One region of the Ruminococcus sp. J1101004sp1_RTP21198st1_B9_RTP21198_201120 genome, then DNA from elsewhere that is predicted to be linked to it. Evidence: a T-box and tRNA genes for the amino acid it is inferred to sense, from the RefSeq annotation. Region 1 holds a T-box; the other holds one or more tRNA genes.
What was found. A T-box is a leader RNA that pairs with one kind of tRNA and senses whether it is charged. The one in region 1 lies ahead of metG (methionine--tRNA ligase), so its partner is inferred to be a tRNA-Met.
Positions count from the first base shown of each region.

Region 2: it has a tRNA-Met gene. The T-box ahead of metG (methionine--tRNA ligase) is inferred to sense a tRNA for this amino acid. The anticodon was not compared.

Region 1 is NZ_JBCOMI010000004.1:21,337-24,757, reverse strand. Features, by position in the region: gene AB5618_RS03635 (NADH peroxidase) at 1-255, opposite strand, end outside; gene AB5618_RS03630 (transcriptional repressor) at 485-883, opposite strand; T-box leader at 1,072-1,357, shown strand; gene metG (methionine--tRNA ligase) at 1,446-3,404, shown strand.
Region 2 is NZ_JBCOMI010000006.1:103,406-106,826, forward strand. Features, by position in the region: gene rhaD (rhamnulose-1-phosphate aldolase) at 401-1,234, opposite strand; tRNA gene AB5618_RS05535 (tRNA-Val) at 1,678-1,750, shown strand; tRNA gene AB5618_RS05540 (tRNA-Met) at 1,769-1,842, shown strand; gene AB5618_RS05545 (hypothetical protein) at 1,986-2,678, shown strand; gene AB5618_RS05550 (hypothetical protein) at 2,731-3,421, shown strand, end outside.

The sequences.
Region 1 (3,421 bases):
TTCTCTGTGAGCAACACGTGCCATAGCAAGATACATACCAACCTCAGAGCACTCGCCCTCGAAGTTTGCTCTTAAATCAGCAAGGATGTCTTCGCTGACACCTTTAGCAACGCCCACAACATGCTCAGCTGCCCATGCCATTTCATCATCCTGTTTCGTAAATTTCTCAGCCGGAGCCTTGCAGATTGGACATACTTCCGGAGCTGTGTCACCTTCATGAACATAACCACATACACTACATACCCATTTAGCCATAATTAAATTCTCCTTTTCTTATATAAAATTTTTATTTAGTTTTTAATAATAGTAATCATTACTGTTTTATGGTAACATATTGTTTATTGCTTGTCAAGAGTTATTGAAACTTTTTTCTAACAGGATCGAATGTTCACTTAAAGTTTGGTGCTGTGGCCATTGCTTGTCGAGCGGCTGTAATTCCCTACAGAATAGCTATGATCAGAAAATGAAAAATTTATTCAACTGATTAGTGAGACTCTTCCTTCAGGCATTCCTTGCAAATTCCGAAAAATCTTGCTTTATAATCGGAAATCTGACCATCCTTAAAGTCAGCTGCAATACTCTCAAGGCTTTTATCAATATGTTCGCTGAATACGTCCATCACTCTGCCGCAGCGGGTGCACATAAAGTGACAATGGGGAACGGTGCGGGCATCGAATCGGTCTGCTCCGCCAAAGCTGGAAAGCTTCTGTATTTCACCCAGATCAGCGAGAAGAGAGAGGTTTCGGTATACAGTTCCAAGGCTGATGTTTGGATAAATCTGCTTCATATTCTCATAAACAAAATCAGCGGTGGGATGGTCGGTTCTGCCAGTAAGAAACTCCTTAATAGATTCTCTCTGGCGGCTGTATTTCAATGTGGCCATCTGATTCCTCCTTTCTCTCAATAATAGTAATTGTTACTGATATTAATATACAAGATAATTGCAAATTTGTCAATAGTAATTTGGCTAAATTTACACTAAAATTATAAATATTGCATCGCTGTAAAATGATAAATTTGGGTTTACAAACCCATTAAAATGTGATACGCTCTTTTATATGAATTTATAAGCCAAACCCATAGAAAAAGAGAGTACATTTGCGTACCGCATTACAGAGAATCCCCCGGGAGATGAGCAGTTAAGAGTTGCTTTTCCAGGCTGAGAGGGGGTGTGTATGGAACAGATGGAAGATGGCTTTGGAGGGGCGCAGTTGAAGTAATTTAGGCTGCGACAGGAACGCCTGTTATAGCGTAAGGGTATGAAGGTACCCGGTGAGATTCCCGAAGATGGTTTTTCCATCTGTACCGTGAGGCGGGAATGAATAGAAGTGGTAACACGGGATAACTCGTCTTCTCAGTATATTTGAGAAGACGTTTTTTTATGTTGTGACAGGAAGGAGAAGTTTAACCAGCTCTTTTTGTTACACAGAAAAGGAGGAAATACAATGAGTAAACCAAAATATTACATCACCACAGCCATTGCCTATACATCCGGCAAGCCGCACATTGGCAATACCTACGAGGCGGTTCTGGCAGACGCCATTGCGCGTTATAAAAGACAGCAGGGCTACGACGTATTTTTCCAGACCGGAACTGACGAGCATGGCCAGAAGATTGAGCTGAAAGCAGAAGAAGCAGGTGTTACATCTAAGGAATTCGTTGATAACGTATCCGGTCAGATCAAGAGCATCTGGGATCTGATGAACACATCCTATGACAAATTCATCCGTACCACAGATGAAGACCATGAGAAACAGGTTCAGAAGATTTTCAAGAAAATGTATGCAAAAGGGGACATCTACAAGGGAGAGTACGAGGGAATGTACTGTACTCCATGTGAGTCCTTCTTCACAGAATCCCAGCTTGTAGATGGAAAATGTCCGGACTGCGGACGCCCATGCGTACCAGCCAAAGAAGAGGCTTATTTCTTCAAAATGAGCAAATACGCAGACCGTCTGATTGAGCACATTAAGACACATCCGGAATTCATTCAGCCGGAATCCCGTAAGAACGAGATGATGAACAACTTCCTTCTTCCGGGACTTCAGGATCTGTGCGTATCCAGAACTTCTTTCAAATGGGGAATTCCGGTAGACTTTGATCCGAAGCATGTTGTATATGTATGGCTGGATGCCCTAACCAACTATATTACCGGAATCGGTTATGATTGCGATGGAGACAATTCTGAACTGTTTAACAAGATGTGGCCTGCCGACCTTCATCTTATTGGAAAAGATATCATCCGTTTCCATACTATTTACTGGCCAATCTTCCTGATGTCACTGGATCTGCCTCTTCCGAAGCAGGTATTCGGTCATCCGTGGCTTCTCCAGGGCGATGGAAAAATGAGCAAATCCAAAGGAAACGTTATCTACGCAGACGAGCTGGTTGATTTCTTCGGCGTTGATGCTGTCCGTTATTTCGTACTTCATGAAATGCCGTTTGACAACGATGGTGTGATCACCTGGGAGCTGATGGTAGAGCGTATGAATTCCGAGCTGGCAAATACTCTTGGAAACCTGGTAAACCGTACCATCTCCATGTCAAACAAATACTTTGGCGGCGTGGTAGAGAATAAAGGCGTAACAGAACCTGTTGACGATGATCTGAAGAGCTTCATTCTTTCTGTTCCTGCAAAGGTTGATGCAAAGATGGAGAAACTTCGTGTAGCAGATGCCATCACAGAAGTGTTCACTATTTTCAAACGCTGCAACAAATATATTGATGAGACAATGCCATGGGCACTTGCAAAGGACGAATCCAAACAGGATCGTCTTGCAACCGTTCTTTACAATCTGGTTGAGGGCATTTGCATTGGAACCACTCTTCTTGGGTCCTTTATGCCGGACACAACAAAGAGAATCCTTGGTCAGTTAAATGCTTCAGAGAGAACTCTTGAGGATCTGAAGACATTTGGACTGTATCCGTCAGGAAACAAGGTAACAGATAAACCGGAGATCCTTTTTGCCCGTATGGACATCAAAGAAGTTATGGAAAAAGTAAACGAGCTTCATCCACCGAAAGAAGAGCCGAAGGAAGAAAAGCCAGAGGAGAAGGTTGTAGATATTGAGGCGAAGCCGGAGATCACATTTGATGATTTCGCAAAGCTTCAGTTCCAGGTTGGTGAGGTTATTGCCTGTGAGGCGGTGAAGAAATCCAAGAAGCTTCTTTGCTCCCAGGTTAAGATTGGAAGCCAGGTTCGCCAGATCGTATCTGGAATCAAGGCTTACTATACACCAGAGGAAATGGTTGGCAAAAAGGTTATGGTAGTAACCAACTTAAAACCAGCGAAACTTGCAGGAATTCTTAGTGAGGGAATGATTCTCTGCGCAGAGGATGCTGAGGGAAATGTATGCGTAGTCAGCCCTGAAAAAAATATGCCGACAGGATCTGAAATCTGCTGATTTTGACCGGAAGCGTC
Region 2 (3,421 bases), on a different contig from region 1:
CGGAATACCATCATATTCCTGACAACTGACGTATGTCCTACGTCGCATAATACTTGGCTTCTGCAGAATCTTCTTTCATGCTTCAATCAGATATGTCTACATTTCTTCTGCACGCATTCTGCCTTTCCATGCGCCCTCAGCGGCCCATTTAACAAACTGCCTTACCGCCCGGCTCTCAGCCTCCCGGACTCTCTGTGGGTGCACGATTGTTTTTATTCCCGCTTCATCGGTTTAGTTCGTTGAATTAAATTTTTATTTAAAATAGCATACAGGCAATGAATTGTCAAGCAATTTTTTCGCATTTTATAAACATTTATTAAAATTAATTTCCTCTAACGTAAAAAATCTGCCTGTGAATTTTCTCATCACAGACAGATCTCACATTATTATATTAATTTACTTACTGCTCTTTTTCATAAAGAAATTCTTCCGGTAAAGTAACATGAAAGTCTTTGGCTACTGCGCGGAAATCATCAGGAGTAATGGTCTGAAGCTTACGCGGTGCCATGGACATTACCTTCACCAGGATTTCCGCAGACTTCTCTACTGTATGGAGAAGGCCAAAGGTCAGGTCAAAGTCCTCACCGGAGCAGAACATTCCATGATGTGCCCAGATAACAACATCATATTTCTTCATCAGCTCCGCTGTTTTTACTGCAATTTCTCTTCCGCCTGGTACCATCCAGCCTACAACGCCTACGCCATCTGGGAAAACAACCGGACACTCAGTAGCAGACTCCCACAGCTCTCTTGTAAATACCTTGTCATCCAGTGGAAGAACAAAGGTTAATGCGATGGTGTTGGTTGTATGTGCGTGATAAATAACACGATGTCTGCCATTTGTAAGCTTCTTTTTTACCTCATGATTCATAAGGTGAGTTGGAAGCTCGCTGGTTGGGCGGCCACCTTCTACCAGTCCCCAGCGGATTCTGTAATTAACACCCTTGTCATCCAGTTCAATGATTGCAAGACATGCTTCCGGGTCAACTGCTATGTTTCTGAAATATTTGCCGCTTCCGGTTACCAGGAAAAACTCTCCTGCAAGTCCCGGCACCTCTGTGCCGATTGGCTGCCACTCGCCTGGTGCATTCAGACGGGGACGGATCATTTCTACTTCTTCTGCTTTCAGACGATAGCTTAAATTTCCGCCGTTTCTCTCATGCCAGCCCTGCTGGAAACCATCGTCTGCCATTTTGATAAAGCCCTTCATAAATTTGGAATCTAAAATCTTCATACCTTCTTCTCCTCTTCTATTTTTCGTATCGCCAACTGACGTTTCCTAATAAGAAAAACAATTGTCAGCTGATCGCAATTATGGTCTCAGGGCGTGTTTGTGAGCCCTTTCTTATGAGACCATACGAATACGCTGCGTCCGTTCTTTTTCTTCTTACAGGTATCCGGTATGCTTTTGTTTGCTCTTCTTGTTTACAGGCTCAGTATAACACCAATTCTCATTTTTGAAAGAACCTTACTTGCCAAATTGTTTTCCGCTTTTTGCAAATAAGGACCCAAAATAAAAATTTCTGTTTCTAGAGCCTTTTTTTCCAATAAAATAGTAAAAAAATATAATTCTAAATTTTTTGAAAAAATTAAAAAAAGTTGTTGACAATTTGCGACAGTTAATAGTATAATAGCAAAGCGAGCTGCGGAAGAGAAGAAACTTCACAGTTTGTATATGGGGTCTTAGCTCAGCTGGGAGAGCATCTGCCTTACAAGCAGAGGGTCACAGGTTCGAGCCCTGTAGGCCCCATACTTATGAAATGAATATGGCGAGATAGCTCAGTTGGCTAGAGCACGCGGTTCATACCCGCGGTGTCGAGGGTTCGAATCCCCCTCTCGCTATTATAGATGTTGCAGATTGCAGCATCTATTTTTTTGTCCATCAGTAAATCGGACATTCCAGGTCTGCTTCGCTACTTGCTCATGAACGCCATAAAACCTGGCACGCAATTTTTCCAGTTAATAATTTTTAAAGGAGTAACTGCATGAATATTGCCCCATCTATCCGTAAACTTCTTGATAATGAAACTACCATCCACGAAGCTCAGATTCGCGCTTTGTTCCAGACTCTTGACCGCAAATTTGGTCTTCGGGGGGCTTCTGTACCTATCCGCTTTGGTTACGATGAAGCTGTACTTGGCTCTTATACCCCGGCTTCTGCCCACGAAAAAGAAAGCTTCTATTTTTCCCTTCTGTTTATTGGTTATGCCGTAAAGAAGCCTCTTTCCAAAGAGGATCGCCTGGATCTTTATAAGCACGAATACGCCCATTATATGCAATACAATATGAAAATCCCGGCGCAGTATAACTGGCAGGCAGGAAAGCATGGGAGCGCCTGGAAATACTGCTGTTCTCTTGTGGGCGCCGCGCCTACTCCTTATTACAGAATCGGAGAAAGCCTTCTGAAGCACAATTATGACAAAGCTCTGAAAAACCCTATTCACGACAAGACAGTTCCCATCCGGGACACCTACCGTCGTGAACAGGCCTACAAAAGCGCCAAACATAGCGAAGTCAAATTCCAGGTAAATGATGTAGTAACTCATCCCAAATTCGGAGAAGGTACTGTAGAGGAAGTCGTACAGCTTTCCAATTCTGTCAGACTGCATATCCGGTTTGCTGATGATGAAGTGAAAAAAATCGATCAGAAATGGCTGCTACGGTCTGGTCATAAATAGTTATATTTTTACAAAACCCAATAAACTTATCATATAAAAGGAGTAAAAAGCCATGAAAAAAAATCATCATCTACACCGGCAGATTCACCTCTGCCTCATCATTTTACTGCTTCTGTTTTGCAGTTCAAGCCAGGTATTTGCCGCAGCAAGGGTAAATGTGAAAAATACCAGGATTAAATTATCAGCCACAAAGCTTACCTATAATAAAAAGGTACAGCGTCCAAAAGTAAGAGTAACTTATAAAGGAAAAGTCTTGAAGGAAAAGAAAAACTATATTGTAAAGTACTCTAAAGGCTGCAAAAAAGTAGGAACTTACACGGTTCAGATTATTGGAAAAGGCACTTATACCGGCACTGCTAAAAAACAGTTTGTTATTTTACCGCCGAAAGCCCAGATAATGAATATCTATGCAAAAACAGCAGCTGCAACTGTAGTAGTAAAAAGACAAACCTCCCAGACCAGTGGTTACCAGCTGCGCTATGCAACTAATTCCAAACTTAAAAATGCAAAAACTATAACAGTCAAAGGTAACAAAAACAACAAAATTTTTCTCAATGGCCTCCGTGCCGGGACTACATATTATATGCAAACCCGTACTTACATGACTGTTAAAGGAAAAAAATACTATTCCAAATGGTCTTCTACATGCCATTGCACAACAAACAAAAAGACAAACAGTACCCACCAAAGTGCAACCCCTACACCTACACCTACACCAACGCCTACATCCACACCGGTTCCTA